Pleurocapsa sp. PCC 7327: one gene and its partner. The protein of the gene in region 1 interacts with the protein of each later gene in a pairwise test. Links are inferred from orthologs where the notes say so. Each region holds a gene or a part of one and is shown on either strand. Other genes may lie near its edges. The genes, in order: PLE7327_RS19130 and sfsA.

Region 1 (13,236 bases):
CAAGTATATCGCCCGCGCAGAAGACATTCCCTTAGTACGCTACGGCTGGCCCATTCTCGATCGCGTCGGTCATAGCTTATTCCCCAGCTTCGGCTATCGTGGCAGTATGCACTTATTATGCAACATTATCAACACGATACTCGAACGCAAAGATCGCGACGATCCCGATGAAGTGTTCGAATTAGTGCTGTAGTTAATAGTTAGTGGTTAATGGTTAGTAGTTAGTGGAACGATTAACTGCTAACTATTAACTAAAAAAGGAGGTCACGAAAATGGGTAAACTAACAAAACCAAAACATCACATTTTTGTTTGTGCGTCCTTTAGAATGAAAGGCGATGCTCAGGGCGTTTGCGGACGCAAAGGGGCTGTTCCGCTCATTCAATATCTAGAAGGCGAACTGAGCGATCGCGGTTTAGACGATGTCCTCGTTTCTTCAACGGGATGCCTGAAACTGTGCGACCATGGCCCCGTCATGATGATTTACCCCGATAACTATTGGTATGGAGAAGTCGATGAAGATGCGATCGACGAAATTCTCGATGCGCTAGAAGAAGGAAAAGCGGCAGAAGATTATTTATTTGCTAAATAGTTAGTCGTTAGTGGGTAGTAGGTAGAAGTCAAAAAACAACTAGCTACTCACAACTAACCACCAACCAATAACTAAAGGTATAACGACCCATGACTGACACAGTTATCTTTCAAGAACGTGCCGATCAAATTCACCGCAAAGGCGATGCTCCCTTTCAGTTAGCCTGCAATAAGGATAGTTTAGCGGGAGCTGTCAGTCAAAGAGCGTGCGTCTTTTGTGGTTCGCGGGTCGTCCTCTATCCCATCGCCGATGCAATACACTTAGTCCACGGCCCCATCGGTTGTGCCGCCTATACTTGGGATATTCGGGGTGCATTGTCTTCTGGTCCTGAATTACACCGCCTGAGTTTTTCCACTGACTTACAAGAAAGAGATGTCATCTTCGGCGGCGAGAAAAAACTTCAGCAAGCGTTAATCGAACTAATCGATCGCCATCATCCCAATGCTGCCTTTGTCTACTCTACTTGCATTGTCGGCATTATCGGCGACGATATGGAGAGCATCTGCAAGCAAGTTAGCCAAGAAAAAGGTATCCCAGTCATCCCCGTGCAGTCTGAAGGATTTAAAGGCAATAAGCGAGCAGGATACAATGCCGCTTGCAGAGCCATGTTCCGCTTGGTAGGAACGGAGGATATTACAGACATTTCTCCCCATAGTATTAACATTCTAGGCGATTTTAACCTGGCAGGGGAAATCTGGATTATCCGAGAATATTTTGAACGTATGGGTGTCCAGGTAGTTGCTAAAATTACGGGCGACGGACGAGTCAAAGATATCGCGCGATCGCACGGTGCTGCTCTCAACGTCGTGCAATGTTCTGGGGCGACGATGGACTTCGCTAAACTGATGAAAGAAGGATACGGAACTCCTTTCATCAAGGTTTCCTACTTCGGCATCGAAGACATGGCAGATGCCCTTTACAAAGTCGCCAACTTCTTCAAAGACGACCCCGAAATCCTCAAACGCGCTCAACAAGTAGTACGCGATGAAATCGCTGTCCTCTATCCCAAACTTCAAGAATACCGCAAAGACTTGCAGGGGAAAAAAGCCGCTATCTACGTCGGCGGTGCCTTCAAAGCTTTCTCACTTGTCAAAGCCTTTCGTCTATTGGGAATGGATGTCGTGATGGTCGGTTCGCAAACAGGAACCAGCGAAGACTACAAAGAACTGCACGAAGTCACCGATGAAGGCACGATTATTGTAGACGATTCCAACCCCTTAGAACTATCTGCCTTCCTTAAAGAAAAAGATGTAGATATCTTCGTCGGTGGCGTAAAAGAACGTCCCATTGCCTACAAACTAGGACTTGGCTTCTGCGACCACAACCACGAACGCAAAGAAGCCTTAGAAGGCTTTGTCGGAATGCTCAACTTTGCCAAAGAAGTGCATTCCACCGTCATGTCCCCCGTCTGGCGATTCGTCCCTCGCAGAACCCGCTTGACGAAGGCAGAAGGCAGAGGGCAGAAGGCAGAGGGGAAGAAATAAATCGCAAAAGCATAGCCCCCCTGTGTATATTCTCTGCGCCTCCTGTGTATATTCTCTGCGCCTGGAGCGCCTCTGCGTGAGATAAAAACACTTATATAATCGAGGCTTAAAGCAATGTCTAAAACTTTAAAAATTAGACAAAAAACTGAGTCTTACGTCTCCACCACCAACGCTTGCAAACTATGTAAGCCATTAGGTGCTTGCCTAGCTTTTCGAGGCATTAGACCTCCTGCAAAAGTGTTACGCGATCGCATAATTGGAGTGGGAAAGAAGTTCATAATTATAAATGCCAGCAATCAAATTAAATCTCAACCCAAACCGTCTTCTTCGGTTGCGATATCGACTTGAAAGAATTCTGAATATTTTTAGACTGCGATGAATATTTTCAATTACAATCCTTTCACTTGCTAACTTACGATTAAACTTCTTTTGCTCTAGACTTAACTGTTGATTGCGCTTTTTTTTGTTGGGAATTCTACTGTTGGGATGAAGTTTCTGAATTCCTTGATATCCTTTATCAGCCAAACATTCTATCTGTTGTTCGATTCCTATTTTACTATTTTTCCAAATCTTAAAATCATGACTTTTTCCCTTCTCATGAGCAATACAAAGAATTTGTCTCGTTTTTGCGTCAGCTAAAACTTGCGATTTTATCGTGTGACACTTTTGCCGACCACTGTAGTAAGCTTTTTGTTTTTTTTCGGTCTTTCTATTTCATGTTCTGCTACATCTACTACGACAATTTCAATTTCTGTATTTTGGGGTTGAACAGCTTTTTTCCCAGGCAGATTGAAAAGTCCCGATTTCATTAAAATATCTTCTACTTTTCTGGTGATTCGTAAAGCCGTTGTCTCGTTTATTCCCCAGCTAGTTCCGATATGAAAATAGGTGCGATACTCTCGCCAATATTCAAGAGTCATTAAGATTTGGTCTTCTGCGCTTAATTTATTTGGTCGTCCTGTTTTTTTTTGTAAGACTTTTTCGGCTTCTAGAACTTTTACCATCTCTTTAAACGTCTCTGGATATACTCCACAAAGCCGTTTAAACTCTGTCGGTTTTAAATTTTTTACTTGAGAGTAAGTCATAACTCGAATTGTAATTTGGTTTTATTTTACCTAACTTACTCTGACTTTTGCTGGAGGTCTATTGAAGGGTGCGTGCCTTACTTGCACGGTTCTCAGGGATGCGCAACCTATATGCGCCGCTATATTATCAGCCATTTTCGAGAACCAATTGACATCGCCTCATCGTCTTTAAGCGAAAAACACGCCGTTTATGGTGGGGGACCCAATCTCATGAAAGGTATCCTCAACATCATGGATAAATACGGCGCTAAAATTATCGGTGTCGCTACTACTTGTCTAACTGAAACCATCGGCGATGACGTTTCCAGACTCTTGAAAGAGTTTGAAGCTAATTTGGTGACAGAGAATTACCAACGCTAGTAAACGTTTCGACTCCTAGCTATAGTGGCGCCCATATGGAAGGCTTTCACGCTACAGTGAGAGAAGTAATCGACCAGTTAGCGACTGGAGATGGAGAGACGCAGAGGTACGGAAATTCAAAGATAAGGAATATTCCTAATTTCCAATCCAAAATCTGCGGAACGCAGTCGCCGCACGCCGCTGGAATTGACGAAGTGCAAGCAGGCTCCGCCGTCTCACAGCGGAGTACCTTGCACTTCCAGCACAACGGCGACCGCAATCCAAAATCCAAAATCCTTAATCTCCTCCCTGGCTTATGTTCTCCAGCCGATATTCGTTATTTAAAAGAAATCCTTGGAGATTTTGGTATTTCTGGGATAATTTTACCAGATATTTCTGAAACTTTGGATGCTCCGGCTCAATTAGACTATGAGAAGATTCCTGAAGGCGGAACCCCGCTTGCAGCAATTCAGGGCATGGGCAGTTCTCAAGTTACTAGACTATGAGAAGATTCCTGAAGGCGGAACCCCGCTTGCAGCAATTCAGGGCATGGGCAGTTCTCAAGTTACGATTGAGTTCGGACAAGTCTTGTCGCGATCGCACTCTACTGGGGGTCAACTCCTACAAGAACGCTTTCATGTCCCTTTATATTCTATTGGAATGCCCATAGGCTTGCGGGAGTGCGATCGCTTTTTTGATATTCTCGAAGAAGTTTCCGGTTGCCTAACTCCTAGAAAACACGAACTCGAACGGGGACGGCTAGTAGATGCTTATGTAGACGGACACAAATACGTATTCGGCAAGCGGGCGGTGGTGTATGGCGAGGAGGACTTAGTCGTCGGGCTGACGGCATTTTTGGCAGAAATCGGACTAAAACCCGTCCTATGCGCTTCTGGAGGCAATAGCGGGCATTTTCAAGACGCGATCGCAGCCGTCACTTCTGACATTTTAACCGAACCGCCCATCGTTAAAGAAGGTTTCGATTTTTACGAAATTGCTGAAGAAATCGAGAATTTAAAACCCGATATCCTGATTGGCACGAGCAAAGGTTATCCTATCGCTCGCAAGCATAACATTCCGCTCATTCGCGCGGGTTTTCCCATCCACGATCGCTTTGGCAGCCAGCGAATTTTACATCTAGGCTATCGGGGCACTCAAACCCTGTTAGATAGCATTATTAACGCCTTCATCGATAAAAAACAAGCAGATTCGCCTGTTAGTTACGGATATCTTTAAATCAGCACGCAGCGACCAAGTAGTGTATTCGCGTTCGCGTAGCGGAGCCGGAGGCTCCCAGCGTGCCCGGAGGGCATACGTCCCGCTCGCACGGGCAAGATGCCCGCACTACAGAATAGGAGGAAGAACTATGACTGTCACGGTAAATTATGAAAAACATCCCTGTTTTAACGTTAAGGTAAAAGGACAATTTGGACGAGTTCATTTACCCGTCGCGCCAAAGTGCAATATTCAATGTAACTATTGCAATCGCAAGTATGATTGTGTCAATGAAAGCCGTCCGGGGGTAACTAGCACCGTTCTTTCTCCTGCCCAAGCGGTTCTCTACATGGATAAAGTATTGGAGAAGGAACCCAGAATTACTGTAGCTGGTATTGCTGGCCCAGGGGATCCTTTTGCAAATGCACAAGAAACTTTGGAGACGATGCGTTTGCTTAGAAATCGCTATCCAGAGTTAATCTTGTGTCTGGCAACGAACGGATTGGGATTAAAACCAGAATATATTGAAGAGATAGCGGAAATGGGGGTTTCTCACGTTACAGTAACCATTAACGCGATCGATCCAGAAATTACTCGCAAGGTTTACCGTTGGGTTCGTGATGGCAAAACCGTCTATCAAGGACGCAAGGGAGCAGAATTATTACTGCAACGCCAACTCGAAGCCGTAAAGGGACTGAAAGCAGCAGGGATTACCGTAAAAATCAATTGCATCATCATTCCAGGAATCAACGACCATCACGCCGTTGAAGTCGCCAAGAAAATGTCAGAATTGGGCGCAGATCTCTTCAATGCAATGGCGTTGTATCCCACGGCGGAAACCCCCTTTGAAGATTTAATCGAACCCGATGCCTTGACAATGGCGAAAATTCGCCACGAATGCGAGCAATATTTACCCCAGATGCGTCACTGTACGCGCTGTCGCGCTGATGCGGTAGGATTGTTAGGGGCTGACCAATCAGAAGAGTTTCATGGCTGTCTGATTTCTTGTTCTAAGACGCTCGTTCCTTTAGAATCCCAAAATAGACCTTATGTAGCAGTTGCTTCCTACGAAGGGGTTTTGGTCAATCAACATTTAGGTCAAGCCGATCAGTTCGAGATTTGGGAAAAAACCGACCAAGGTTTCCATATGGTAGAAGAACGGGTTGCCCCTGACAAGGGAATGGGATTTGAACGGTGGCAAAAACTAGCCGACGCGCTTAAAGATTGTCGGGCCGTTTTAGCAACTAGCATGGGCGATAATCCCAAAGAAGTTCTGATCGAGTGCGGCGTGTTGCCTGTAGAGATGAATGGTTTTATCGAAGAGGGATTGAAAGCAGTTTATGAAGGCGGCCATTTAGGAAAGCTTAAAGGCAAGCGCCAAAAAGCCGAATGTGGTGTCAAGCAAGAAGGTTGTGGGGGAGATGGTTTGGGGTGCAGGTAAATGCTCTATTTGAGTTGAGAAAAGCAGCGATTTTGTATGCCCTTTTTTCTAAAATGAACTACCCCACCTTAAAGAAGGATGGGGTTTCCAACTTCAACGGGAACTGCATCTAATAAAACCGAAGTCTTACCAGGTTGTCTTACGCTCCTTCCACTGGCAGTAGCGCTAGTTCCTAACGCCAATATCCGCAAGGCTTCATTTCTAATATTGATAGCTGCATTGACATCTCTGTCGTGATGGGTTTGATATTTACTGCAAGTCCAACTTCTGATATCTAAATCTAAGCTATCAACTCGATTGAGACAAACGTTACAAATCTTAGAGGAAGCAAAAAAAACTATCTACTTCAAGATAAGTTTTTCCTTTGCTTTTCCTTGACTATTTGGTTCCGGAGTCTCTTTTCCGTCATCTACCAAAATAGAAGCATAATATCTACCATCAGGGTTTTGTGAGATAGTAACAGTTTTGATTAAACCGTCAATCTTTCTATCCTGTTTGCAATAAACCGACCCAACTTTTCCTGGTAGTTTTATATAATCTCCAACGAGTCTGACGTTAGCCGGATAGCCAGTTGATTGTACATTATCGCTTTTATTTAATAATGATAAGAGTATAGCATAAGAAAAAGAGACGTGGTCGCTTCGCGGTTTGTTTATCGGTCAGCATGCATCCCCACTCGCCGGAGGCTGGGGAATTCTGCTAACATTATGTTAAATCTCGATGGGTAAAAAATTTAGCCTTTGCTCCTGTATAATCAGCAACAATGTGACCGTTACCCGTAATTTGATATTTGTAAGTGACAAGTCCTTCTAAACCGACTGGTCCTCTGGGAGGTATTTTTTGGGTACTAATCCCGACTTCTGCACCGAAACCGTAGCGGAAACCATCTGCAAAGCGAGTCGAACAGTTGTGAAAAACGCCCGCAGAATCAACTTGACTGAGAAAAGTTTCGGCAGCAAAATTATCTTCAGTAGCGATCGCGTCGGTATGTTTTGAACCGTAGGTATTGATATGCTCGATCGCAGCTTCTAAGGAATCTACCACTTTAATAGATAAAATCAGATCGCAATATTCGGTCTTCCAATCCTCTTCGGTCGCGGGGGCAATACTGAGAAATTCGCGAGTGATTTCATCGCCTTTTAATTCTACTTTGTAGCGACCTAAAGCTTCTGCTACTTTGGGCAAAAATTGAGAAGCAATATCTTTATGCACTAATAAAGTTTCAATGGCATTACAGGCAGCAGGATATTGAGTTTTAGAATCTACTGCGATCTCCACTGCTTTCTCGATGTTAGCTGCTTTATCGACATACAAATGACAAATCCCGTCGGCATGTCCTAAAACGGGAATGCGGGTATTTTCCTGCACGTATCGCACAAAATCGTTAGACCCTCTGGGAATAATTAGATCGACATATTCATCTAATTTTAATAGCGCCTGAATTTCTTCTCTAGTCGCAAGCAATTGAACGGCATCGGGATTAACTTTAGTATTTGCCAATCCTTGCTTGATAACTTTAACCAAGGTTTGACAAGATCGAGTAGCTTCTTTTCCGCCTTTGAGAATTACGCCATTCCCAGATTTAATTGCCAAACTGATAATTTGAATTAACGCTTCGGGACGCGCTTCGAAAATAATGCCTAATACGCCTAAAGGACAAGTAATTCGCTTGAGAATTAATCCCTTATCTAATTCTCGATGAATTTGCACTTGCCCGACGGGATCGGGAAGTTTTTTTACGTCTCTTACCCCGTCAATGGTTGCTTTTAGTTTTGTTTCGCCTAATTTTAATCGCGCCAACAAGGCTTTGGAAATACCATCCACTTCTGCCTGTTTGCAGTCGGCTTCGTTGGCAGCAATAATTTCCGGGGATGCGGATTCTAACGATCGAGCGATCGCTTCAATGGCGCGATCGCGCTCTTGGCTAGAAAGCATTGCTAATTGACGCGCGCTGTCGCGGGTTTTTTTAGCAAGTTCTATTAGAGAAGGGGATTCAATGGGAGTCGCAACCATCATCAATCATTTCGCGATTAGATCTCTATCCTAATATAGTTGGTTATCCCTATTTAAGAGCGATCGGCTTGAAACTCGTTCATTTCTTGCTCAAGTACTTTACGTTCGTGCCGAACGGCTATTAAAACGGTTTCAGGAAGTTGCCTTTCTTTGGTGAGGACTTGGTCGAAATAGGAGAAGGCTTGTTTCATGAGACCGAGATCTTTATTTTGCTTGCCCTGCTTACGGAGAATTTGTCCTTTAAGATACTGCAATTCTGGGTTTTCGGGGGCAGTTTCTAGCGCTTTTTCAGCAAACTGTAAGGCTCGATCGTACTCTTTTAAATCTCGATAGGCGACGGCAATGCCGCGATCGACGAGATAATCGGGAGAAGCATATTTCTCGAAGCGAGCGATCGCTTGTTCGGGACTGGAAAACGGCAGATTGACCGATAAAATTAAATCTAAATAGCCTTTGATTAAATTCAGTTCTGGATCGTCGGGAGCGCTTGCTTCTGCGGCATCGAGGTATTGAAAAACCTGTTGAAGCTTCGTCAGCGCACTGACCGGATCTTGTTGTTGCGTATAGATATAAGCTCCTTCTAAAAAGTGGCCGACGGCGACGTAAAGATTTCCTCGTACGGGATTTTGCTCTTTTAACTGTTCTGCCGTTTCTATGGTCTTGCTTGCATAGGTTTTCAGCGTTTCCCAATCTTTCTCGGTGTAGGCGATAGATGCCCGCATGGCATGGGCGAGGGGTTCGTTAGCTTCTTCGGTGTTATCCACTTCAATCAGGTAATTTTTCGCCTCTTTATAGTTTCCCTGACGAAAAATTGCTTCAAAGGCTGCTTCGGTTTTTTCTCCTATATTCTCAGGATTGGTTTTGCGAAAGGGATCGCCTGCTAGGGTTGGATTTCCCCACAGACTCAGAGCGATCGCAGTTGCTACAGAAAAAGTCACGGAAATTTGTTTTCGTGTCGTCAGCCGCGCTTTCATGGTTTTCTCCAAGAAATCATAGCAAGTTTGATGGGGATTAAATTTAATGACTCGATGCTATCAAAGGATCTGTCACAATTGAGAAAAGCTAGAATGACTCTTTTATATAAGTTAGCGCGTTAATGCTATATCTAAAAAATCTGGTTTATCATCCTCCTGCCACATCTACACCAATACTCAATGGTATTAACCTAGAATTGGCTCCCCAAGAATTAGGATTGGTTATCGGACCAAGCGGTTCCGGTAAAACGACGCTTCTGGAGATTTTGGCAGGTTTGGCTGAGAAAACCAAAGGCGAGATTCTTTGGCGCGACCAAGAACTGACTCCTTTACATTTACAACAATTGGCAGGTTTAGTATTTCAGTTTCCTGAGAGGCATTTTTGCGGGGGGACGATTTTAGAGGAATTGCGCTTGGGTCATCCCGAATTGGGACGCGATCGCATCGAGGAGGCGCTTCAAGAGGTAGGATTAGAGCATATACCGTGGAATACTCCTCCCCACTCCCTTAGCGGCGGTCAGCAGAGACGGCTTGCCCTAGCCGTACAGCTCATTCGTCAGCCTAATTTATTGCTGTTGGACGAACCTACGGCTGGATTGGATTGGTCCATGCGCCGTCAGCTAGCAAAACTACTGGCGAAACTCAAAACTCATTGGACGCTATTAATCGTCAGCCACGATCCCGGCGAGTTATTGCCGATCGCCGATCGCTGCTGGAAGATCGCTCGCGGCAAACTCGTGTCTGTCAAACCAGCAGAGCTATTAGTTAATTCTTCAAGCTAAATTTTATAAGATTTATGATAGATCGAATACAACAGTTGCCAATACTAGGAGAAGTTTGGCAAACCACTTTGGACTGGCAACCCAACAAAAAACAGCAAGAGCAATTTCAAAAATTGTATGAAGAAATTATCATCGGAAACCGTCAATTTAATCTGACTCGCATTACCGAACCTAGGGAATTTTGGGAGAAACATCTCTGGGATTCTCTTGCAGGATTGAACGGATTGGGAATCGCTAACGAACTAGAGGCAGGTCAACCCCTTTATGTTATCGATATTGGTACTGGCGCGGGATTTCCAGGAATTCCCATCGCGATCGCGCTACCATTTTGGATAGTTACGCTACTCGATTCCACTCGCAAAAAAATGGTTTTTTTGAGTGGCTTAATCACCAAATTAGATCTTAAAAATATTCAAACTTTAATCGGTAGGGCTGAAGAAATCGGACAAAATCCTTTACACAGACAAGCCTACGATCTCGCTCTCATTCGGGCAGTGGGAGAAGCCACTGTCTGCGCCGAATATGCTTTGCCGCTTTTAAAAATTGGAGGTTTGGCAATCCTCTATCGCGGCCATTGGGATGAGAAAGATAATTTGTCCCTACAGTTAGCCGCAGAAAAACTCGGTGGTAAAATTGAACGAGTTACTGAATTCGTAACGCCCTTGAGTCAAAGTATTCGTCATTGTATTTACTTGCGTAAAATGTTGTCAACACCTCCTCAATTTCCTCGCGCAATCGGTATTCCCGTACAAAAACCACTTTAACAACTTTCCTTCTGAATTCTTTTTAGATAATTAAATTGCGCATGTAAAGGAGATCGATTGTCTTGAAGCAACTACTAATATTTCTTGGGATTTTTCTCATAGTAATGACGAGTGGATTGAACGATCCAGCTATCGCATTAGATACCCTAAACGGAGCTAAAATCTTTAATGTTAATTGTGCTGGCTGCCATCTAAATGGCGGCAATATTGTAAGGCGTAATAAAACCCTCAAAATCAAGGCATTGCAGCGTAATAAAATGGACTCTTTAGAAGCAATACAAGATATAGTAACCAATGGGAAAAATAATATGTCTGCCTACCGCGATCGCTTGACAAAACAAGAAATAGAAGATGTAGCTGCTTATGTTATGGGAAGAGCTAAAAATGATTGGAAAAGTTAAGTCATAATTATTTGGGTTTCTCTTGTTGAAAAGACCTTTAAATTTTTTCAAAAATTCTCTTTGCGTATCTGCGCAAAACTAAAAATAAACAGTTGATTTAGGAGTAAATCATGTCACCTTTTCCCAGTTTAATTACTGCCTTAACTTTACTGGTTTATTTAATATTAACAATTAATGTAGGTAGAGCAAGAGCAAAATATAAAGTAATGCCCCCTGCAACGACAGGAGATCCCAATTTTGAAAGAGTTTTGAGAGTACAACAAAATACCCTCGAACAGTTAGTTTTTTTTCTTCCCCTTCTCTGGTTATTTTCTATTTACGTCGATCCGGTATGGGGTTCCGGGATAGGTGCGATTTGGCTAATCGGTCGCATTATTTACGCTTGGGGATATTATCAAGCTGCTGAAAAAAGAAGAATAGGATTTGCGATTAGTTCTCTCACTAGTATGGCATTACTACTCGGATCGTTAATAGGAATTAGTCTTTCATTGATTAATTCACAATTTTAAGATTAAATCCGTTTAATTAGTCATAATAGATAGTGCGGAAAGCGTAGCGTGCGATCGCCATTAGCACAAGGTTATTTCATTGTGACTCGACCGCACCAAGAAATTTATTTCTTGTCCCCCAAACATCAAGTCCGTTTAAACGGACTTGGGCATCGTAGATCGCAGACAGAGAATAAATTCTCTGTCTACTCTGGCTACTATTTTTAAACTCCAAATTCCGAATTCTTTTAGTTACAATTGCAAAACTAGGTCGGCTATGTAAAAATAAACAAGAACGCCTAAAACATCAGCAATTGTGGTAATAAATGGAGCAGACATCATCGCCGGATCGAAACCTAAAAAAGCGAAGAGGAATGGCAGGGCAGCTCCAGCAACTGTTGAGAAAATGGAGAGAAACAAAAGGCTAATTCCGACAATCAGTGCGATAAGAAAATTTCCCTGGAAAAAGTAAGCCCAGATAACCGCTCCTAGCCCCAATACCAAGCCCAGCAAAGTTCCTGCTACGGCTTCCCGGTAGACTACCCAGAGAACGCCGCGATCGCGAATAGCTTCGGTATTTAACCCCCGAATCACGACGGTAGAAGACTGACAGCCGATGTCGCCTGCCGTATCATTCAAGAGGGGGATAAAGGCAGCCAGGACAACCACTCTCTCTATCAGTGCTTCCTGCCCTTTGATAATAATGCTAGCGAGGGCAGTGGTCAAAAGGACGATAATTAGCCAGAGAGCGCGTTGGCGAACCATCCCCATTAGAGAACTGCGAAAATAGCGATCGCCCCGCGATTGAACGCCGCCAAGAGCATGAATGTCTTGTGTCGTTTTTTCGTGCAGAATATCGATCGCGTCGTCAACGGTTACAATTCCTACTAAGCGATTCTCTGTATCGACTACGGGTACGGCCAGAAAATCATAGCGTTGCAGCAAGCGGGCAACTTCTTCTTGAGGCGTATCGGTGTGAACAAAGATAAGATGGCGTTCCATTATTTCGCCGATGGTTTGTTCTGGTTGAGCCATCACCAAAGTTCGCAGGGAGAGATGTCCGGTTAAGCGATGCAGCGCATCGGTGACGTAGAGAGAATAAATCGTTTCGCTAGTCGGCGCTAGGCGGCGAATCGACTCAAAAGCTTGCTCTACCGTCCACTCTTCTTTTAGGGAGACGTATTCTGGGGTCATGATGCGACCCGCCGTATCGGGTTTGTAACCCAACAGCAAAGCCGTTGATTGCCTCTGCTGGGGAGTCATGTGTTCTAGCAGACGGCGGACGACTTTTGCAGGTAGTTCGTCAAATAATCTAGCGCGATCGTCGGGCGACATTTTGTCCACGATATCGATGACATCCTGTCGCTTGAAGTCTTCGATCAATGCTTGCTGGACGCTAGAATCGAGATACTCGTAAACCTCGATCGCCTTGTCTTTGGGAAGTAAACGAAACGCGATCGCCTGAATTTTTTCTGGCAATCCCTCAATCGCCTCAGCAATATCTGCGGGCTGTACAGGCATTAGTACTGTTTTAGCAGCTTCTAAGTATCCTTCTTCAAGTAGGATTTTTAGTTCGGAGCGAACTAACTGCCGCAGTTCCTTGCGAGAGACTAAGGGGTTGGAGACAGATGGATTAGGACTGGAATTTCCACTCAAGACC
Region 2 (10,883 bases), 480 kb from region 1 along the record:
GAAAAATTTCTCGTCTGACGACGGGTGCCGCATCGTATTGTTGAAAAACAGCCGTAATTGAGTCAATTGAAACCAATTTTGCTTTGTATTTGCGAATAGCATACTGAATGCGTTCGATTAAGGCAGAAAGATCGAAATTTCCAACGACTTCTTGTCCTTCAGGATCGGGGGAAGCATCGAGTATAAATATTTTACCTTCATCAATTAATTTTTGTAAGTCCCAACCAAAACTATAGGCATTTTGAATAATATCATTAGGCGATTCTTCAAAGGTGACAAACAATCCTGGATAGTCAAAATATTTAATTCCGTGGTAAAGAAACTGAACGGCCAGCAAGGTTTTTCCCGTACCTGACGTGCCGCTAACTAGCGTAGTTCTTCCTACTGGCAAACCCCCATGACTGATTTCATCAAATCCTTCGATCATTGTCCGAATTTTTCGGACTCCTTTTGGGGCTAATTCATAAGCTTGTTGTCCGTTTGGAGTCGGTTGATTCATCTTGTTTTTATGAAAAAAATTTTGCTCTTTGTCTACCTGTTTATAAAACTTCTATTATTTAAAAGTTTATATTATTTAAAAATTTAACGTTCCTCACTCTCATAACCCTCAAACTTTTAATTTATTTTTCTAAATCTTTCTCTTCTCTCTCTCTAATTTCTTCATAAAGAAGATCTAAACCGATTAAAACTTTTTCTCGGTCGGAAAGATCGCCAATAATTTTACGAACGGGAGGTGGTAAAATTTTGGCTAGCGTTGGGGTAGCTAAGATTTTATCTTCTTCTGCCAGTTGAGGATTTTTCAGTACGTCGATAACTTTTAGAGCATAAACTCCTTGAAATTCCTGTTCGAGAATATTTTTAAGCGTCTTTAGCGCCCGAACCGAGTTGGGCGTATTTCCAGCCACATAAAGTTTTAAAACATAAGTTTTTCTCAAATTACTCATAAGTGAATAGATGTTGGGTTTAAGAACTAGACAATAGAACAAATTTTAATCTTTTTAACAATTGAATAAAATCGCTTATTTAATCCATTCGATATAATAGCTCAAAAGGAATATCTTCTCTAGGGATCGAACGCCGATACATCTCTGCCAAATGAGCGAGAATGTCAATTAAAACCAGTCGATAATCCAGTAAGATTTCTTCGCTTCTTCCTTCTAATTTGAGTTGTTGAGAAAATTCATCCATTAACTCCATGTGGATTTCTAAAATTTGAGAGGCAGAAATATCTGCAAAAAAAGCACTATCGACAAAGCGATCGATCGCTGAATTGACTTCGGAATCCTGCTCGAAGTAATTGAGAATGATTTCGCGATATTGAGAGCTTAACTGTTCCAGAAGCTCTTTTTTGTCTTCTTGGGATAAATTTCGATAAAAATACTGCGAATTTCTTTTATAGTACACGCCCAGATATCCCAGTCGCTCCTTGAGCTTTTCTGCCAAGCGACGCTGTTGGAGGAGGAGAAAACTTTCCCGATCGTTCTCGTTACTACTTTTAATTGTAGTTACTGGTTTTTCAGATAGCGAACAACTCGGTTCTAGATTAAGAAATTGAGCGACGGCTTGCTCGATGGCAGAAAAAATTTGTTCGAGCTTTGTTGCAGCCAATCTCACTTCAGCGTTATGGTAAAAATAAGTCGGAGAATTGGTTGTTGTGATAGAATTGGCTTGAATTTCTGGCACAGGCAAGGTAGGCTGAGATTGGCTACCTTTAGATACCTCTAGTTCGAGCAAAACGGCAGGCAAGAGCATTCCCCGTTCGTAGAGTTGGTTGAAAACGGGAAGCAAAGAAGGAATATTGAGAAGAATAAGACAATCAATTTTTTCCTTGTTGACTTCGACGAAGTTAATTAACTCGCTAGCAGAAGCGATGCGATCGAGAGTATAGCGATCGCCGCTCAAAAAGTCAGTCAAAGACTGAGCAAGCAACTCGTCGGGAACGAAAATACAGATAGAGAGTCGAGATGGCAATGGACGCTCGCAAGAAATACAGAGAGGGTCAACAATCGGCAATCGATTCGGAACGGCAGAGTTTTCGCAGCTCCTTAATACAAATTAACATCTATCGCTCCACCTGGGAATTGTAAGTAATTGTTAAGCATATAAAAGTATTTAAATTATCTTTTGCTCTGGCTCTAGATCGCGTCATAATAAAAGTTAAGGATTAGGAAGAAGGGCGGAAACCAAAAATTAGGCTTTTATTGTGAAAGAAATTGCGATCCCCCCAAGCAAGAGACGCTTGCGATCGCGGCTTTCTCCTTCATCTTACTTCCAGTCCCGAATGGGCAGATCCTTCATGTCTAGTCTTTCTCTCACTCTCGACGCTTTCATTCAGCCCGTTCCCGTTGGCGAACCAACGACCAATTTAGCGACGGCGCTGAATATGTTTCAGTCCGACTGTCGTGCCCAAACAATAGCGATCGTCAACCGAAGGGGATTGCCCCTGGGAGCCATACGCTGTCGTTGCTTGCTCTCCTATATCCTCAAGCACTTTGGGATCGAATCGACAGCGCCTTCAGGTTCTCGCGCCTCGCTCAAGCAACTGCAATCCTCGCTGGCTCGTATCAAGCTTCAGTCTCTCATGGAGCCAGTAACGATCTTACCAGCTCGGATGCGGGTAAATGAATTGCCTTCCCATCTGCAAGAGCGCCAGCAAAATCTCCTCGACGATTCACTTTATGTTTTGACAGACGAGAAGGGAAAGTTTGTCGGATTGCTCGATAGCTGCGCTCTGCTAAAATCCTTGCTAGCCAACAGCCCAGAGAAACGAGACAAAACGGCTCGCCAACCTCCATTCGTTTTAGAAGAGGTTTTCTTTCAAGCGATCGAACAACTTCCCTTACCCATAATGGCGTATGCTTCCGGCGGACGGATTCTGTACCGAAACTGGCACTGGCGCGAGCAAATTGGCGAGTTTTTTCCGATCGATGAAGGGAGTTTTTGTCCCCTAAGTTTAGAGCCTACGAAGAGAGCGGGCGCTGTTTTGCCAGTGCTTTCGCAAGGGGCAATCACCGAGCCAACTCCCGATCTGGCGCTCGATTGCCTCGATGACGAGCGCTATCTCGCTGCCCAACTTTCCCGCCGCCAATTGTTAGAAGTTATGCCAGAACTCCTGACAGTTGAAGATTCGGCTAATTCCCTCCCATCTTTCGCGCGATCGCAAAACTCCAAATTTTCATCGCGCCTGGAGCAACCCAAAACCGTCGGCGATCGCGCTTGGCAATTTGTCAAATTTCCCCTCCAGTTACAACAGAGCGATCGCGCAGAGAATTTCCCAATCTCTTTCCATTCGCAAACCTGGTTGGTAATCGCAACCGAGGTAACCGAACATCAGCGACTGTGCAAAGAATTATCCGCTAAAAATGCCGATCTCGTCCAATTAAATCGCCTCAAAGACGAGTTTTTAGCCTGTATCAGTCACGAACTCAAATCCCCTCTAACGGCTGTCTTGGGTTTGTCGAGCCTACTGAAAGAGCAGAAATTAGGAGAACTCAATCAACGACAAGTCCGCTACGCACAGCTCATCTATCAAAGCGGTCGTCAACTGATGGATCTGGTGAACGATTTGCTGGATTTGACTCGCTTGGAGACTGGACAGCTCCAACTCAACTTCGCACCAGTACGGATTCAAACCGTCTGCGAACAAGCCTACGGAGCGATTGAAGAACAATATAAAAGGAAAACAGAAGAGCCGATCGCATTTAGCCTAGAGATCGAACCGGGTTTAGAGACGATAATCGCTGACGAGCTAAGACTGCGCCAAATCTTAATTCACTTGCTCGATAATGCGGTTAAATTTACGCCGGCAGGCAAACCCATCGGTTTGAAGGTCAATCGCTGGGAAAATTGGATTGCTTTTACGGTTTGGGACAGGGGAATCGGGATTCCAGAAGAGTATCAGCACTTGATTTTCCAAAAATTCCAACAATTAGAAAGCCCCCTAACGCGCCAGTTTGAAGGCACGGGGTTGGGATTGTTTTTAACTCAGCGTTTGGCAAGAGCGCACGGCGGAGATATTTCGTTTATTTCTAAAGTCGGGGTTGGCAGCCAATTTACGCTCCTACTACCTCCGAATTCAACGCCTGAGAAAGGCGGCGAAACCGAAGGGCAGCAACGCCATCCCTTGGTTTTGGTCGTTGAAGCCATTCCGCAGGCGATCGAAGATTTGACCGAGAAATTGAGTGGATTGGGTTATCGAGTGGCGATCGCTCGCACGGGAACGGAAGCGTTAGAGAAAGCGCGTCAGTTACAACCCCATGCGATTTTCGTGAATCCTTCACTGCCTTTGCTGTCCGGTTGGGATGTCTTGACGTTACTCAAATCAAACGAACAAACCAAGAAAATTCGCGTCATCGTAACCGCAACTCAATCTGACAAAACAAAGAGCAAACAATATGGAGCCAATGGCTTTTTGTCTTTGCCAGTCGAGCTAGGAGCCTTACAGGAGATTCTGAACGAGTCAGAAAACCAACCAGCCTCGAAACCCAAACGCCTGACTATTTTGCGCCTCTATCCCCAACTCCAAACATTGAGTTTGGGAGATAGTTACAGTTTGGGTATAAATTCTGCCATCGATCTGACCCTAATTACCCAGTTACCGCAATTGAATCATCGAATTTTGGAAGCAGACGATTTAGAGCAAGCAGAAATGCTGGCCCGCGTTTGGAAAATCGATGCAGTCATCCTCGACGGTACGATTTTGGGAGATCCTCTAGATTACTTGCGCTTGCTCGGTCAATGCGAGCAATTGTCTACCTTACCTTTGATAACTCTGGACGCTCAAACGACTGAAGCAGCCAATCGAGTCGGCAATCTATCTGTTTTTCCCTGCTTGATTCCAGCTGAGCGTCACAATTGCGATCGCCTCTTGCAAGTCATTCAAATCGCTGCCCAGAGCAAGAATCAGGATTACGAAACTTGACCGATCGCTTCTCGAAAGCGGATCTCATCGCGATGGGGGTCGGCGCGATAGACTTGGACTTTCAGGCGATCGCCTAGGGAAACGGGGCGCTCGAACCGATGGGGTAACTCTAATCCCAATTCCTCTAATAAAATTATGCCTAAGTTTTCTTCTTCCCTCAGCCACCGCAAGACCAACACTTGCCAAACGCAATCGGCATGGCGACGCAAATATTCTAAGCCCCAATAGCGGTTTGTCTGTCGTTCGACAGCGGTTGCCTCTTGCGCTGAGGAGGTAACGCTGTAGAGAATCTCTTGCATCTGTTCGCGAGAAAAAGGCAAACTATCGCCGCGCAAATGGGCTTTCAGTTGAAAATGAGCCAACAAATCGGTGTAACGACGAATAGGCGAAGTTACTTGCGTGTAGGTATCCAAACCCAAACTGGCATGACGAATGGGTGTAATGCCGATCTCGCTGCGAGGCATGCACCGACGCAGGGCACAGGCTCTCACCGGCCCCGCAGGCAGGAGTAAAAGTTCTTCTTCTGGGGGTAATTCTGGTTGGGGTTGTCCTCGAAAAGGAACGGGTAAGTTATGCTCCTGGCAGTACCGTCCTGCTACTTCTCCTGCCAAAATCATCATTTCGGCTACTAGCTGGCGGGCACGCGAAACCTCAAGCAATTCGATGACAATCTCGTCGTCAGCTTTGACTTTGATGACGGATTCGGGCATTTGAATATCGATCGACCCTTGCGATCGCCGCCATTGTTGCCGTCTTTGTGCCCAAGTTGCTAAGGCAGCAATCTCTGGTTCGGCTTGAATGCCGAGTTCGAGCATCTCGTCAACATCTTCATAGGTAAGGCGATAGGTGGGTTTAATCAGGCTAGTGTAAATGCTGTAATCTTCTACCGTCCCCGTCTCGTCTAAAACTACGCCAAAACTCAAAGCGGGACAGAGTTTTCCTTGCACTAAACTCATCGGATCGGTTGCCAGTACGGTCGGAAACATGGAAATCATACCCGTAGGCAAATACAAGCTAGTACTGCGCCGTCTTGCTTCTAGATCGAGTTCGTCTCCAGGGGTAACTAATCGACTGGGATCGGCAATATGAATCCATAGGCGCACTTTTCCATGCTTAAGAAATTCGACGCTCAAACCATCATCAATTTCTTCAGTACTTTCATCGTCAATGGTGTAAACCTTTAGATGGGTTAAATCCAAACGATTGGGGTCGGGATCGGACGGGGGAGATATCAGGCAACTTTGCGCCACTTCAAGAACCTTTTTAGGAAACTGCAAAGGGTATCCGCTACGGCGGAGGAATAGGTTTTCGTGGGGACTCCACCAGCCTAGATCTACCAACAATTCAAACGCTGCTTCTGGCGTTTGCGATCGCCCTGCCCAACTTAAAATTTCTTGAGCCGCACGTGCGGGTTGCTCTGGCTGTAAGACGAATTTTTCGATCGCTTCTAAACGAGAGCGATCGCTTTCTGCCCATTCTACTCTTTCCCCTGCTAATGCTTGTTGTAAGCGGTCTAAAAATGCTTCTTTTTCTCGATGGCGCTGCCGCTCTACTTCTATCTGGTGCTTAATTTCATCAACCTGGCTTGCCGAACGGGGTTCGTAGAGATCGCCTTTTCGCTTGAAATAGATTTTATCTTCCGATAGCAAGCAATGAGCGGCATAGCACAAAAGCGGACTTTGGTCAGAAAATAGTAGCTGTGCCATTTCCGAAGGAGAAACCGCCTTTCCCTCTTCTACCAAAAGTTCCCAAGCAACTTCTAAACTCGAAGGGTCTAGGTAGGGTTTTACCTGTTGAATGAAGCTAGGAATATCAGAAGGCTTGTAGGAGCCGCCATCAATTTCGTATTCAACCTGTTGAGGGCGAATTTTATGAGCAACTCCCCCTTCATCAAGAACTATCCAATCTTTTTTGCCTTCTGGACGGTCTGTAACGGCGAGACGGCGTTCTCCTTGCCGCCTGAATTCAATCAGCTTTCCCTTTTCCACCAGCTTTGTGCTTTTCCGTCAACATTTGTTTGATTACCCTATTCTCTAGTCTAGCTATAAATCTTGGCGACTAGGGGCTAGTCACAATTAGTTCAAAGTCAATAAATTTGGCACTGTTTAGGCTTCTTTATTGATAAAGGGGATTAACGCCAGAATACGAGCGCGCTTAACTGCTGTAGTCAAATCCCGTTGCTGTTTGGCTGTCAAGCCAGTGATCCGACGCGGTAGGATTTTGCCCCGTTCGGTAATAAACTTGCGTAGTAGGTCAATGTCTTTGTAGTCGATGGGTTGACTGGGAGGAATGGGGGAAAGACGCTTGCGAAAATAAGTCATAGTTTTCTCTCTAATTATCTTGACTTTTTACTTAATTAATGATAAGGAGTTATTTAATTTCTTTGTGAACGGTGTGCTTGTTGCAGTGGGTACAGAACTTTTTCAGTTCTAGTCTTGCGGTTGTATTGCGACGATTTTTGCTGGTCGTATAGCGAGAAACACCGGGCGATCGCTTGTTAGGATTACTACGACACTCGGTACATTCTAGAGTAATAATTATACGGACACCCTTCTTGCTTGCCATAATTCAAAATCTAGCAACGTTAATGATGTTATAAATTTACACGCAAATATTCATCATCGCATATTGTATTTTAATTTAGCAAGAGGAAGACTTTTTAAGGACGGAGGAGACAGGGGGACGGGGAGTGTGGGGAGTGTGGAAGGAAGTGGGAGGGTGGGGAGACAATTAACAACTAACCAATGACCAATGACAACTGACCTTCTTTACTGCTACCCTCCTCTAATTTCTGGCATTTTACTCAGACGCTACAAACGCTTTTTCGCCGATATCGAACTAACTTCTGGAGAAATTATTACTGCCCACTGTCCCAACACTGGTCCAATGACAGGGGTTTGTACGCCGGGAAGTCTCGTGCAAGTTTCCCTCAATAATAATCCCAAGCGAAAATTAGCCCATACCTGGGAAACCATCTTAGTCAATGAGACTCAGCCGACTTGGGTAGGGATTAATACGGGATTGCCCAATCGTATCGTTAGGTTAGCCTTAGAAAAGCAACTTTTTCCAGAATTGGGCGATCGCTACAGGCACATACGTTGGGAAGTGCCCTATGGCAAAAATAAAAAAAGCCGCGTGGATTTTCTTTTAACAGGCGATGAGTCTGTATCGCCGATTTATATAGAAGTAAAAAATACTACGCTGGCGCAAAATAATGTAGCGTTTTTCCCCGACACGGTTACTACTAGGGGACAAAAACATTTACAGGAATTGATGGCGCTTCTGCCCGATGCTAAACCTGTTATGTTGTATTTTATTAATCGCGGCGATTGTTCTGTCTTTGCGCCTGGAGATCGTTGCGATCCGACTTACGGAAAACTATTGCGAGAAGCGGTTGAAAAAGGTGTAAAAGTATTACCTTATCGTTTTGAAATTACTCCTCAAGGAATTCGCTATTTAGGATTAGCAGAATTTCTTCTCAAGCAACCATAAAGATAATTTTTCTTTAAAAAAACCTAGCTTGAAATAGCTAGGTTGCTCGAATAGGAGGAGAACTATGACCACTTTTAACTGCTTTTTCTACATTCTTATAGTTCCCAAAAATCTTTGCCAACTAACAGATCGCTGGTTGAGTGACGAAACTCAAATCGCCCCTACTTCAACCCCTCTCCCAGAGCGGCAGAGGGGCTTTCCACTTAAGACTTTTGCCTGAAGTCCCTTCGCCCCTTGTGGGAGAAGGGATTTAGGGATGAGGGAACAAAGATTTGTCAGTCAACCAGAACAGATAATTATCAAAAATTTTTTCAGTCCACCAGAACAGATAATTATCAAAAATTTTTTCAGTCCACAAATTTCCACTTAATTCTATTTTTTTCTCCTTGGAAGAATTTTTCCCATTAAAATCAAATAATTTCTTTCCATTTTCTTAGGGACTGACATCCATCAAGGCAATTAATTAAATTATAAATAGATAAACAATGTCAATAAAAATATGTCTAAAAGCAATCCTTTACAAGCTACGACTGCTCTATTTTTAACCCTGAGCCTCACTAGCGGAACTGCTATCCCCTTTGCTTTTCAAGCTCCTACTTTAGCACAAAATAACCGCTTTTCCGACGTATCTAGAAACTATTGGGCAACGAATTTTATTGATGAATTAGTGCAACGACAAATTATTGCAGGTTTTCCCGATGGGACTTTCCAGCCAGATGCTCCGGTAACGCGCGCTCAATTTGCTGCTATGGTGACAAAAGCTTTCCAAAAATCTGACGTTCGCAGCGCAGCTAGTTTTGTGGACGTTCCTGCAAATTATTGGGCAAATTCAGCCATTAACACTTCTTATAGGATGGGATTTTTATCGGGTTATCCGGGTAGAGTTTTTCAACCCGATCGCAACATTCCGCGAGAGCAAGTTCTCGTTTCCCTCGCCAACGGATTAAACTACAGAGCAAACGATAACGTTACGACGCTGCTGGAAATCTATAGCGATCGCGATCGCATTTCTAACTTTGCTCTTGCCCCCATCGCAGGGGCTACCCAAGAACGGCTAGTGGTTAACTATCCAACCCTCTCGCAACTCAATCCTTCTCGTAATGCCACTCGTGCTGAAGTTGCCGCCTTTATTTATCAGGCATTAGTCAGAGAAGGCAAAGCCTCTCCACTCCAGTCCCCTTACATCGTTGCTAGAGATTTCGATAGGATTGACGAGTCTGCCGCTGTCGTTCGTGCGGGAACTAAAATTCCAGTTTCTTACGAACAAGAAAAAATCATCCTCAAATCTGATGAAAAGCTCGACGTTACCCTGACAGTTGCCAAAAATATCAAAGCTGCTGACGGAACAACTGCCATTCCCGCCGGGTCTGAAATCGCAGGAGAGCTAAGACCTACCGATGGCGGAACCCGATTCGTTGCCAGAGAATTAATTCTGTCGGATGGAACAACCTACGATATCGAAGCTACTTCGGGCGTTGTCACCGAAAAAGCAACCGTTAGAAAGGGAACCGATGTCGGTACTTTAGCCACCAACGCTGCGATCGGTGCTGCTGCTGCCGCTGCGATCGCGGCTATTACCGGGGATAAAGATATTGCTACTGAGGAGATTGTCATCGGTGCGAGTGCGGGCGTTCTCGCTTCTCTCATCCCTATGTTTTTCGGCATGAATAAAGTCGATCTGATCGTCGTCGAACCGGAACAAGATCTTAGGCTGACCCTTAGAGAAGACCTGATTCTAGAATAGTTCGTTCTCGTTACTAGGCGACAGCCCGGTAACGAGAAATAAAATTTCAACCAAGCAAAAGAGGGAGCGCTTTCAATGCACCTCCCCTAACTCGATCGCTTGCCATCAGCAGGCGATCGCCATGTTTTTGTTGTCTGTCGAATCCGAACTCTTTATATTACTGCCACTTCTGAGCGACAATTTCGGCGAGATCGACGACTCGCTGAGAATAGCCCCACTCGTTGTCATACCAAGCAACCACTTTCACCATGTCGCCGCCCATGACCATGGTTAGGCTAGCATCGACGATCGAGGAACAGTCAGTTCCTTGATAATCGGAAGATACCAGTGGCAGGTCGCTATATTGCAGAATCCCCTTCAAAGAACCTTCGGCGGCTGACTTAAGAACTTCATTAACCTGTTCGGCAATGGTGCTTTTTTCGACTTGAACGACGAGATCGACGACGGAGACGTTAGGCGTAGGAACCCGCAAGGCAATCCCGTTCAGTTTGCCTTTCAATTCTGGCAGCACGAGCGCGACTGCTTTTGCCGCACCTGTAGAGGTAGGTACGATGTTAATGGCTGCTGCTCTTGCCCGTCGCAAGTCGCGGTGGCTGGCATCGAGCAAGCGTTGGTCGCCCGTGTAGCTGTGAGTCGTCGTCATCGTTCCTTTGACAATGCCAAAGTGTTCGTGCAGCACTTTGGCAACGGGCGCTAAACAGTTAGTGGTACAGCTTGCGTTGCTAA

Evidence for each region.
Region 2: the proteins of PLE7327_RS19130 (region 1) and sfsA interact in binary tests that used the Escherichia coli proteins (3 or more experiments, as listed by UniProt). The link is inferred for Pleurocapsa sp. PCC 7327 from one-to-one orthologs.

What each region holds. Positions count from the first base shown.
Region 1 is NC_019689.1:4,235,403-4,248,638, reverse strand. What follows is about bases 6,014-8,951. They hold PLE7327_RS19130 (glutamate-5-semialdehyde dehydrogenase), read right to left. Parts: upstream 8,168-8,951; coding sequence 6,860-8,167; downstream 6,014-6,859. Other genes in these bases: PLE7327_RS19125 (Sll0314/Alr1548 family TPR repeat-containing protein), read right to left, coding at 8,221-8,951; nifB (nitrogenase cofactor biosynthesis protein NifB), read left to right, coding at 6,014-6,154. Outside these bases: nifK (nitrogenase molybdenum-iron protein subunit beta), read left to right, coding at 1-193; PLE7327_RS19165 (ferredoxin), read left to right, coding at 273-590; nitrogenase iron-molybdenum cofactor biosynthesis protein NifE, read left to right, coding at 680-2,074; PLE7327_RS19140 (nitrogenase component 1), read left to right, coding at 3,928-4,734; more of nifB, read left to right, coding at 4,865-6,013; more of PLE7327_RS19125, read right to left, coding at 8,952-9,141; PLE7327_RS19120 (ABC transporter ATP-binding protein), read left to right, coding at 9,264-9,923; 16S rRNA (guanine(527)-N(7))-methyltransferase RsmG, read left to right, coding at 9,938-10,687; cytochrome c6 PetJ, read left to right, coding at 10,750-11,088; PLE7327_RS19105 (MAPEG family protein), read left to right, coding at 11,199-11,597; mgtE (magnesium transporter), read right to left, coding at 11,829-13,232. UniProt on the Escherichia coli protein: Catalyzes the NADPH-dependent reduction of L-glutamate 5-phosphate into L-glutamate 5-semialdehyde and phosphate. The product spontaneously undergoes cyclization to form 1-pyrroline-5-carboxylate.
Region 2 is NC_019689.1:4,714,099-4,724,981, forward strand. The notes cover bases 6,719-9,542. They hold sfsA (DNA/RNA nuclease SfsA), read left to right. Parts: upstream 6,719-7,672; coding sequence 7,673-8,413; downstream 8,414-9,542. Other genes in these bases: PLE7327_RS21195 (ribonuclease catalytic domain-containing protein), read right to left, coding at 6,719-6,909; rpsR (30S ribosomal protein S18), read right to left, coding at 7,027-7,242; rpmG (50S ribosomal protein L33), read right to left, coding at 7,292-7,486; PLE7327_RS21210 (S-layer homology domain-containing protein), read left to right, coding at 8,913-9,542. Also shown: circadian clock protein KaiC, read right to left, coding at 1-499; circadian clock protein KaiB, read right to left, coding at 621-944; PLE7327_RS21185 (circadian clock protein KaiA), read right to left, coding at 1,024-1,971; PLE7327_RS21190 (ATP-binding protein), read left to right, coding at 2,297-4,921; more of PLE7327_RS21195, read right to left, coding at 4,909-6,718; more of PLE7327_RS21210, read left to right, coding at 9,543-10,157; PLE7327_RS21215 (type I glyceraldehyde-3-phosphate dehydrogenase), read right to left, coding at 10,315-10,883. UniProt on the Escherichia coli protein: Binds to DNA non-specifically. Could be a regulatory factor involved in maltose metabolism.